DNA from 3 places in the Fusibacter fontis genome. Region 1 is predicted to be linked to each of the others. Evidence: a T-box and tRNA genes for the amino acid it is inferred to sense, from the RefSeq annotation. Region 1 holds a T-box; the other regions hold tRNA genes.
What was found. The T-box of region 1 lies ahead of ACZ41W_RS06515 (valine--tRNA ligase). A T-box ahead of a tRNA ligase gene usually reads a tRNA of that ligase, here a tRNA-Val.
Positions count from the first base shown of each region.

Region 2: it encodes a tRNA-Val, which carries the amino acid that the T-box ahead of ACZ41W_RS06515 (valine--tRNA ligase) is inferred to sense. The anticodon was not compared.
Region 3: it encodes a tRNA-Val, which carries the amino acid that the T-box ahead of ACZ41W_RS06515 (valine--tRNA ligase) is inferred to sense. The anticodon was not compared.

Region 1 covers NZ_AP042445.1:1,438,939-1,442,185, reverse strand. Annotated here, with positions in the region: gene pepT (peptidase T) at 1-506, shown strand, start outside; gene ACZ41W_RS06520 (LiaF transmembrane domain-containing protein) at 652-1,182, opposite strand; T-box leader at 1,364-1,578, shown strand; gene ACZ41W_RS06515 (valine--tRNA ligase) at 1,702-3,247, shown strand, end outside.
Region 2 covers NZ_AP042445.1:330,881-334,127, forward strand. Annotated here, with positions in the region: rRNA gene ACZ41W_RS01270 (23S ribosomal RNA) at 1-506, shown strand, start outside; rRNA gene rrf (5S ribosomal RNA) at 690-806, shown strand; tRNA gene ACZ41W_RS01280 (tRNA-Asn) at 923-997, shown strand; tRNA gene ACZ41W_RS01285 (tRNA-Leu) at 1,008-1,094, shown strand; tRNA gene ACZ41W_RS01290 (tRNA-Met) at 1,111-1,185, shown strand; tRNA gene ACZ41W_RS01295 (tRNA-Glu) at 1,199-1,273, shown strand; tRNA gene ACZ41W_RS01300 (tRNA-Val) at 1,392-1,467, shown strand; tRNA gene ACZ41W_RS01305 (tRNA-Asp) at 1,563-1,639, shown strand; tRNA gene ACZ41W_RS01310 (tRNA-Thr) at 1,645-1,720, shown strand; tRNA gene ACZ41W_RS01315 (tRNA-Tyr) at 1,731-1,815, shown strand; tRNA gene ACZ41W_RS01320 (tRNA-Gly) at 1,941-2,014, shown strand; tRNA gene ACZ41W_RS01325 (tRNA-Gln) at 2,023-2,097, shown strand; tRNA gene ACZ41W_RS01330 (tRNA-Lys) at 2,106-2,181, shown strand; tRNA gene ACZ41W_RS01335 (tRNA-Ser) at 2,199-2,287, shown strand; tRNA gene ACZ41W_RS01340 (tRNA-Ser) at 2,298-2,389, shown strand; tRNA gene ACZ41W_RS01345 (tRNA-Ile) at 2,404-2,480, shown strand; tRNA gene ACZ41W_RS01350 (tRNA-Trp) at 2,488-2,563, shown strand; tRNA gene ACZ41W_RS01355 (tRNA-Pro) at 2,590-2,666, shown strand; tRNA gene ACZ41W_RS01360 (tRNA-Ile) at 2,676-2,752, shown strand; tRNA gene ACZ41W_RS01365 (tRNA-Phe) at 2,781-2,856, shown strand; gene ACZ41W_RS01370 (ribonuclease H-like domain-containing protein) at 3,037-3,247, opposite strand, start outside.
Region 3 covers NZ_AP042445.1:1,812,737-1,815,983, reverse strand. Annotated here, with positions in the region: rRNA gene ACZ41W_RS08210 (23S ribosomal RNA) at 1-850, shown strand, start outside; rRNA gene rrf (5S ribosomal RNA) at 1,034-1,150, shown strand; tRNA gene ACZ41W_RS08200 (tRNA-Asn) at 1,267-1,341, shown strand; tRNA gene ACZ41W_RS08195 (tRNA-Leu) at 1,352-1,438, shown strand; tRNA gene ACZ41W_RS08190 (tRNA-Met) at 1,455-1,529, shown strand; tRNA gene ACZ41W_RS08185 (tRNA-Met) at 1,540-1,616, shown strand; tRNA gene ACZ41W_RS08180 (tRNA-Glu) at 1,627-1,701, shown strand; tRNA gene ACZ41W_RS08175 (tRNA-Val) at 1,820-1,895, shown strand; tRNA gene ACZ41W_RS08170 (tRNA-Asp) at 1,990-2,066, shown strand; tRNA gene ACZ41W_RS08165 (tRNA-Thr) at 2,072-2,147, shown strand; tRNA gene ACZ41W_RS08160 (tRNA-Tyr) at 2,158-2,242, shown strand; tRNA gene ACZ41W_RS08155 (tRNA-Gly) at 2,259-2,333, shown strand; tRNA gene ACZ41W_RS08150 (tRNA-Arg) at 2,343-2,419, shown strand; tRNA gene ACZ41W_RS08145 (tRNA-Ser) at 2,423-2,511, shown strand; tRNA gene ACZ41W_RS08140 (tRNA-Ile) at 2,522-2,598, shown strand; tRNA gene ACZ41W_RS08135 (tRNA-Phe) at 2,628-2,703, shown strand; gene ACZ41W_RS08130 (chorismate mutase) at 2,896-3,247, shown strand, end outside.

The DNA of each region.
Region 1 (3,247 bases):
AGTTACACCAAATGTTACCGGTCTTTGATAATCCTGCTTATACTGAGCATTATGAAGGATTTAATCATTTAAATGATCTTCATGGGACTGTTGAAGGTGCAGATATGCTCTATATCATCAGAGACCATGATTTAGCGAAATTTGAAAGTAAAAAACAGATGTTTAGGGAAATTGAAAAATTCCTAAATCATAAGTATGGAGTGGGAACTGTCGAAGTGAAATTGACAGACTCTTATTTCAACATGAAAGAAAAGATCGTACCACACTTTCATTTGATTGAAAATGCTAAGGCAGCGATGCAATCACTTGGAATTGAGCCGATTGTTGTGCCAGTAAGAGGTGGCACAGATGGTGCGAGATTATCCTTTATGGGATTGCCTTGTCCAAATCTTTGTACTGGTGGACATAACTTCCATGGGCGTTATGAGTACATCCCAGTTCAGTCGATGGAGAAAACGGTCTCCATCTTAATTGAAATTGTGAAGCTTTATGCAAAATGGCAATAATTGATAAGTGCGCCCAAATTCAATGAATTGCATGGATGAATGACCGATAAAAAAAGATGCTTGAATCCAAAATCCGGATGAGATCCGAGGTATGTGGATTTGAGCATCTATTTTTTATCTTCAAATTAGTAATGTTCGTTTCGATTTAGTAACGTTCATTTCGATCTTTTTGATACGTTTCATCCTCATCGCCATAGATGAAGTTGTCTGGTTTTCTTAACATAAAAAGACCGATAATGATCAGACCACCAAATACAACTAGGTCAAATTGGATGTTGATGAAGCTATTTACAAAGAAGATAGCGGCAATTGCCAACATGATAAACCCTTTTTTATAGTTGCGTTTTGGACTGTGTCCATAATGTGCCATTTGTAAAAAACCGAGTGCAGGACCAAGGATGAAGACAGGCCAAAAGTTAATATCAAAGTTCCAAATTGAGAAATTTTCAATTAAGAAATAAAGGCCGTATACAATTAAAGTTGCACCTGTGAGTAGATTTCGACTGCTTGCTTGCCCTTTAAAATAATCTCTTTCTGACTTAGCGCCAATATAGACAAGCATAAGCGGCCATAAGTCCCAAACATTGAAGCGTATAAAATCATAGTGATCTAAAATAAGCACCGCACCTATGATAATAAGAAAAAAGCCAAGTAATCTGTTGCGAGAATTTTCCATGAAACAACCTCCAAAATAATTTCATTATAAATGACTATTTTTATTATAGTTCATATTTCTCTATCAGTGTAGTCTTCAAAGATTAATATCTTATTAGAACCATATTAAAATGGATTAAAAGTTTCAAGTGAACTTTGATTTGACATTTAAAACGAGATTGTTTATAATGAGAGCAATCGAAAATGTGTCTATGAAGATGAGGAGTAAGTTTTCCCAGTTATTAGAAAGGCGGATTCACCGGCTGAAAGGTCTGCTTAATATGGTTTACTGAAGGTAGCATCGGAGATGATAAGCTGAACTAGAGTAAGTTTATCCGGGTAACGACGTTATACGTATTGAGGTGCTATGGGTAATTGACATAGAATTAGGGTGGTAACGCGATCATTCGTCCCTGTTTGGGGATGAGTGATTTTTTTATTTTTTGCTAAAAAATGAGACGGTGTGACCATATCCTTAAAGAACATATGAAAAATTTCATTAAGCAAATAAAGATATGATGAGGACATCAAGGAGGTAAATATGCAAAGTAAGTATAATCCAAAGGAATTCGAAGATCGAATTTATGCAAAGTGGTTAGAAGAGAAAAGTTTTAAAGCGACAGTTAATCCAGATAAGACACCGTACTCAATCGTATTGCCACCACCAAACATCACTGGTCAACTCCATATGGGGCATGCACTTGATCATACGTTACAAGACATTCTTATTCGTTGGAAGCGTCTTCAAGGATTTGAAGCTCTATGGCTTCCGGGAACGGATCATGCGAGTATTGCAACTGAAGTACGTGTTTTAAAGGAAATTGAAGAAAAGGAAGGCATTACAAAAGAGGAACTTGGTAGAGAAGAATTTTTAAGACGTGCATGGAAATGGCGCGATGATTATGGTCGCATCATTGTGAATCAAATGCAAAAATTGGGTTCTTCATGTGATTGGGATAAAGAAAGATTTACAATGGATGAAGGTTGTAATCACGCAGTAAATGAAGTGTTTATTCGCCTTTATGATAAAGGGTTAATCTACAGAGGCAATCGTTTAATTAACTGGTGTCCTGATTGTAAAACAACTCTTTCGGATGCAGAAGTTGAGCATGAAGAAAAACCAGGCAATTTCTGGCATATTAAGTATCCAATCGTTGGTACAGATGAATTCTTAGAAATTGCAACGACTCGCCCTGAGACGATGGTAGCAGATACAGGTGTAGCAGTTAATCCAAATGACGATCGATATAAACACTTAATTGGTAAAAAATGCTTATTGCCTCTTATGAATCGAGAAATCCCAATTATTGCTGATGAATATGTAGAGCTTGATTTTGGAACAGGTGCACTGAAAGTTACACCAGCTCATGATCCTAACGATTTTGAGATTGGATTACGACATGGACTTGAGCAAATCAATGGCATGAACGAAGATGCTACTATGAACGAAAATGCTGGAAAATACAATGGTATGGACCGTTTTGAGTGTAGAAAAGCGATTGTTAAAGATTTACAAGAGGGTGGTTACTTAGTTCAAATTAAAGAACATCCTCACAACGTTGGAACTTGTTATAGATGTAATACCATTATTGAACCAAGAGTATCAGATCAATGGTTTGTTAAAATGGAACCGCTTGCTGGACCAGCAATTGATGTTGTTGACTCAGGAGAGATTCGCATCATTCCTGAAAGGTTTAATAAAATCTACATGAACTGGCTAGATAATATCAGAGATTGGTGTATTTCTAGACAGCTCTGGTGGGGACATAGAATTCCAGCCTACTACTGTCAATCGTGTTCTGAAATTATCGTTGCCAAAGAGATGCCGGATGTGTGTCCAAAATGCGGAAGCCAACATTTTGTACAGGATAAAGATGTTCTCGATACTTGGTTTAGTTCAGCATTATGGCCATTTTCAACTTTAGGATGGCCAGAAAAAACACCTGAACTTGATTACTTTTACCCAACAAATGTATTGGTAACTGGTTATGACATTATATTCTTCTGGGTAATTCGTATGGTTTTCTCAGGGCTAGATTCAATGGGAGAAAAACCATTTAACGATGTTTTCTTACATGGTTTGGTTC
Region 2 (3,247 bases), 1.1 Mb from region 1:
TCCGGTGGCACCGCATGGAAGGGCCATCGCTCAACGGATAAAAGCTACCCCGGGGATAACAGGCTTATCTCCCCCAAGAGTCCACATCGACGGGGAGGTTTGGCACCTCGATGTCGGCTCGTCTCATCCTGGGGCTGAAGTAGGTCCCAAGGGTTGGGCTGTTCGCCCATTAAAGAGGCACGCGAGCTGGGTTCAGAACGTCGTGAGACAGTTCGGTCCCTATCTGCTGTGGGCGTAGGAAATTTGAGAGGAGCTGTCCTTAGTACGAGAGGACCGGGATGGACGAACCGCTGGTGGATCAGTTGTCATGCCAATGGCACAGCTGAGTAGCTAAGTTCGGACGGGATAAGCGCTGAAGGCATCTAAGCGCGAAGCCCCCCTCAAGATGAGATTTCCCATCCAGAAATGGAGTAAGATCCCATGAAGATAATGTGGTAATAGGCCTGAGGTGTAAGTGCAGTAATGCATTCAGCTGACAGGTACTAATAGATCGAGGACTTGACCTAACGATCCAAACACTTTTGAATGAACCTCTATATGTGATTTTCAGGGTCTGATGACCTAGGGTATAATAACCTTGTGCCTAGTCAGTTTTTATACGAAAAACCGACCTACGGCAAATTTTACTACGTGCCTAGTCAATTTGCTTCGCAAACCGACCTACGGCTGAAATTGTAAACAATTTCATATCTAGTGATGATGGCGGAGGGGAAACACCTGTTCCCATACCGAACACAGAAGTAAAGTCCTCCAGCGTCGATGGTACTTGGCGGGTAGCTGCCTGGGAGAGTAGAACGTCGCTAGTTTGTTCTTTAAGAACTAAAAAGTATTCCAAGGTAGCTCAACAATCATGGAGCAAAGCGAAATGTGATGTTTATAAGTGATTGTTACACCAAAGAATATGCAATGCTTTTAAAAGTATTCCAAGGTAGCTCAACGGTGGAGCACTCGGCTGTTAACCGATAGGCTGAGGGTTCGAATCCCTCCCTTGGAGCCATTTTAAACGTGCCGTGGTGGCGGAACTGGCAGACGCACAGGACTTAAAATCCTGCGGTGGCGACACCGTACCGGTTCGATTCCGGTCCTCGGCACCAATTTTATATTTATTATCGCGGAGTGGAGCAGTGGCAGCTCGTTGGGCTCATAACCCAAAGGCCGTAGGTTCGAATCCTGCCTCCGCAACCATGTTATTTTGCATGGCCCCTTGGTCAAGCGGTCAAGACACCGCCCTTTCACGGCGGTAACAGGGGTTCGATTCCCCTAGGGGTCACCATTTATGTTTTACGAAGTAAAACAGTCGACGTTAAATTCGAAGAATTTTAGGAGACTAACGAAGTAAAACAGTCAATGTTCCGTTGACAATTTGAAGAAAACGAAAGTTTTTTTCACATGGAAGTTTAGCTCAGCTGGGAGAGCATCTGCCTTACAAGCAGAGGGTCATAGGTTCGATCCCTATAACTTCCACCATTTTCAGTTTTGTATTTCAAAACTGCCCGACGTATGCAACTTAGTTGCTAGAAGGGAATTTGTACATCAAATGATGTGCGAGTAATCATTATTGCGGTCCAGTAGTTCAGTTGGTTAGAACGCTAGCCTGTCACGCTAGAGGTCGAGGGTTCGAGTCCCTTCTGGATCGCCATTTATGCCGGTGTAGCTCAATTGGTAGAGCAACTGACTTGTAATCAGTAGGTCGCGGGTTCGAGTCCCATCACCGGCTCCATTTTATGACTGGAGGGGTTCCCGAGTGGCCAAAGGGGGCGGACTGTAAATCCGTTATCGACGATTTCGAAGGTTCGAATCCTTCTCCCTCCACCATTTAATTATATGATTTGTTATGAATCATTCAACTGGTGTTACACAATTTGTGAATAGAGTAAAAAAGCTGTTGATACTTGTGTGGAATAAGGCTTGAGTTGATAAGAATTTCTTTCCAGTATCGTGCGGGTGTAGCTCAATGGTAGAGCCCCAGCCTTCCAAGCTGGTTGTGAGAGTTCGATTCTCTTCACCCGCTCCAATTTTCATTGGGGATTCGCCAAGCGGTAAGGCAACGGACTTTGACTCCGTCATTCACAGGTTCAAATCCTGTATCCCCAGCCAATTTTCATGGTCCATTAGCTCAGTCGGTAGAGCACCTGACTTTTAATCAGGGTGTCCCGCGTTCGAATCGCGGATGGATCACCATTTTAATTAACAAATTTGGAGAGGTACCGAAGCGGTCATAACGGGGCGGTCTTGAAAACCGTTAGGGTGCAAGCCCACGTGGGTTCGAATCCCACCCTCTCCGCCATTTTAAAATTGGAGAAGTACTCAAGTGGCTGAAGAGGCTCCCCTGCTAAGGGAGTAGGTCTCGACAAGGGGCGCGAGGGTTCAAATCCCTCCTTCTCCGCCAATTTTAAATGTATTGGGCCATTAGCTCAGTTGGTTAGAGCACCCGGCTCATAACCGGATGGTCCGGGGTTCGAGTCCCTGATGGCCCACCAAATATATAGGGGTGTAGCTCAGCTGGTAGAGCAGCGGTCTCCAAAACCGCGTGTCGTGGGTTCGAAGCCTGTCACCCCTGCCATTTCTTTTCAATTTAATATTTTTTATCGGGGTGTAGCGCAGTTTGGTAGCGCATCTGGTTTGGGACCAGAGGGCCGCGGGTTCAAATCCTGCCACCCCGACCATTAAATCATGGGCGTATAGCTCAGCTGGTTAGAGCGCACGCCTGATAAGCGTGAGGTCGGTGGTTCGAGTCCACTTATGCCCACCATGATTACTAAGAAGGTAACTTCTTATTTGCCCAGATAGCTCAGTCGGTAGAGCAGGGGACTGAAAATCCCCGTGTCGGTGGTTCGATTCCGCCTCTGGGCACCATTTTTTTATATTGCAAAAGCAAGTGGGGAATATTAATCCCCACTTTTTTTTATAGAAATTCAAAATTTCTTCGCAAAAGAAAATTGATTAGAATATGAACCAGAATATTGATCATTAAATCAATCAAAAATCTAATTTGAGTAAAGTTGATTATGAAATAGGATAAAAAAAATGATACTACTATATGAGTACCATTTTTAGAAATTCATGGATTATCTGATTAATATTTTCATAAATTACTGTATCATTGAATCGAATGAGCAATGATTCTTTTTTTGAATCTTCTAACTCATATATTTCTCCAAGATTTATAACTTTAGGGTTAATAAATACATATTGAGACTGATTTGAGTCTTTAAAGTGGACAAGATCCATGTTAATTTCGCCTTGT
Region 3 (3,247 bases), 370 kb from region 1:
GCTAGACGGAAAGACCCCGTGGAGCTTTACTGCAGCTTGGCACTGGATAATGGTATATCATGTACAGGATAGGTGGGAGACTGAGAAGTTAGGACGCTAGTCTTAGCGGAGTCGCCGTTGGGATACCACTCTTGATATAACGTTATTCTAACTATGACCAGTTACCCTGGTTTAGGACAATGTCAGGTGGGCAGTTTGACTGGGGCGGTCGCCTCCTAAAGAGTAACGGAGGCGCCTAAAGGTTCCCTCAGCGCGGTTGGAAATCGCGCGAAGAGTGTAAAGGCAAAAGGGAGCTTGACTGCGAGAGAGACATTTCGAGCAGGTACGAAAGTAGAGCTTAGTGATCCGGTGGCACCGCATGGAAGGGCCATCGCTCAACGGATAAAAGCTACCCCGGGGATAACAGGCTTATCTCCCCCAAGAGTCCACATCGACGGGGAGGTTTGGCACCTCGATGTCGGCTCGTCTCATCCTGGGGCTGAAGTAGGTCCCAAGGGTTGGGCTGTTCGCCCATTAAAGAGGCACGCGAGCTGGGTTCAGAACGTCGTGAGACAGTTCGGTCCCTATCTGCTGTGGGCGTAGGAAATTTGAGAGGAGCTGTCCTTAGTACGAGAGGACCGGGATGGACGAACCGCTGGTGGATCAGTTGTCATGCCAATGGCACAGCTGAGTAGCTAAGTTCGGACGGGATAAGCGCTGAAGGCATCTAAGCGCGAAGCCCCCCTCAAGATGAGATTTCCCATCCAGAAATGGAGTAAGATCCCATGAAGATAATGTGGTAATAGGCCTGAGGTGTAAGTGCAGTAATGCATTCAGCTGACAGGTACTAATAGATCGAGGACTTGACCTAACGATCCAAACACTTTTGAATGAACCTCTATATGTGATTTTCAGGGTCTGATGACCTAGGGTATAATAACCTTGTGCCTAGTCAGTTTTTCTACGAAAAACCGACCTACGGCAAATTTTACTACGTGCCTAGTCAATTTGCTTCGCAAACCGACCTACGGCTGAAATTGTAAACAATTTCATATCTAGTGATGATGGCGGAGGGGAAACACCTGTTCCCATACCGAACACAGAAGTAAAGTCCTCCAGCGTCGATGGTACTTGGCGGGTAGCTGCCTGGGAGAGTAGAACGTCGCTAGTTTGTTCTTTAAGAACTAAAAAGTATTCCAAGGTAGCTCAACAATCATGGAGCAAAGCGAAATGTGATGTTTATAAGTGATTGTTACACCGAAGAATATGAAATGCTTTTAAAAGTATTCCAAGGTAGCTCAACGGTGGAGCACTCGGCTGTTAACCGATAGGCTGAGGGTTCGAATCCCTCCCTTGGAGCCATTTTAAACGTGCCGTGGTGGCGGAACTGGCAGACGCACAGGACTTAAAATCCTGCGGTGGCGACACCGTACCGGTTCGATTCCGGTCCTCGGCACCAATTTTATATTTATTATCGCGGAGTGGAGCAGTGGCAGCTCGTTGGGCTCATAACCCAAAGGCCGTAGGTTCGAATCCTGCCTCCGCAACCATGTTTATTATGGCGGCGTAGCTTAGTTGGCTAGAGCGTCCGGTTCATACCCGGAAGGTCGGTGGTTCGAATCCGCCCGCCGCTACCATTTTAATCATGGCCCCTTGGTCAAGCGGTCAAGACACCGCCCTTTCACGGCGGTAACAGGGGTTCGATTCCCCTAGGGGTCACCATTTATGTTTTACGAAGTATAACAGTCGACGTTAAATTCGAAGAATTTTAGGAGACTAACGAAGTAAAACAGTCAATGTTCCGTTGACAATTTGAAGAAAACGAGAGTTTTTTTCACATGGAAGTTTAGCTCAGCTGGGAGAGCATCTGCCTTACAAGCAGAGGGTCATAGGTTCGATCCCTATAACTTCCACCATTTTCAGTTTTGTATTTCAAAACTGCCCGACGTATGCAACTTGGTTGCTAGGAGGGAACTTGTACATCAATAATGTACGAGTAATCATTATTGCGGTCCAGTAGTTCAGTTGGTTAGAACGCTAGCCTGTCACGCTAGAGGTCGAGGGTTCGAGTCCCTTCTGGATCGCCATTTATGCCGGTGTAGCTCAATTGGTAGAGCAACTGACTTGTAATCAGTAGGTCGCGGGTTCGAGTCCCATCACCGGCTCCATTTTATGACTGGAGGGGTTCCCGAGTGGCCAAAGGGGGCGGACTGTAAATCCGTTATCGACGATTTCGAAGGTTCGAATCCTTCTCCCTCCACCATTTAATTAATCATTTTGCGGAAGTGGCTCAGTGGTAGAGCATCGCCTTGCCAAGGCGAGGGTCGCGAGTTCGAATCTCGTCTTCCGCTCCAATTTTATAAGCGTTCGTAGCTCAACTGGATAGAGCACCGCCCTTCTAAGGCGGGGGTTTGGGGTTCGAGTCCCTACGGACGCGCCATATGGAGAGGTACCGAAGCGGTCATAACGGGGCGGTCTTGAAAACCGTTAGGGTGCAAGCCCACGTGGGTTCGAATCCCACCCTCTCCGCCAATTCTAATGTGGGCGTATAGCTCAGCTGGTTAGAGCGCACGCCTGATAAGCGTGAGGTCGGTGGTTCGAGTCCACTTATGCCCACCACATTAATTATGAGAGTATAACTCTCACATGCCCAGATAGCTCAGTCGGTAGAGCAGGGGACTGAAAATCCCCGTGTCGGTGGTTCGATTCCGCCTCTGGGCACCATATTAAGATCAATGATTAAGAATTCTTAGTCGTTGGTCTTTTATTTTTTTGATATAATGATAGTAATCAATCTAACAAATTGTAAAAAAGTAAAAAATTAGAGAAAATAAAATTATTAATTGAACAATAACTAAATGGAATAGTTGAAAAAAGAATTAATTGCACATTCATTGGATAAATAGGGAGCAGTTTATGAGTAAAGAAAAGAAAAGCCAATCGAAATTACGAACCAGTCAAGGTAATAACAATCAAGGCACAAACAACCACGATATGAACAAGCACGATATGAACAACCACAATATAAGTAATCAGGTTGAATATCAAGTAGGTATGACAAACCATCATACGGATGCGTTAGATCAAAATGAAGGGGATTCAAATAATAAAAGTGGTCGTTTAAATTTTGAGAATTCTAATCTCAGCCAGGTTCAAAATATGCAGACTTATAGATTTGAAATTGACCGCATCGATCAAATACTTATTGAAAATATTATTAAAAGATTTATAGTAACGGATCAAGTGGGTATGTATAAAAAGATTCATG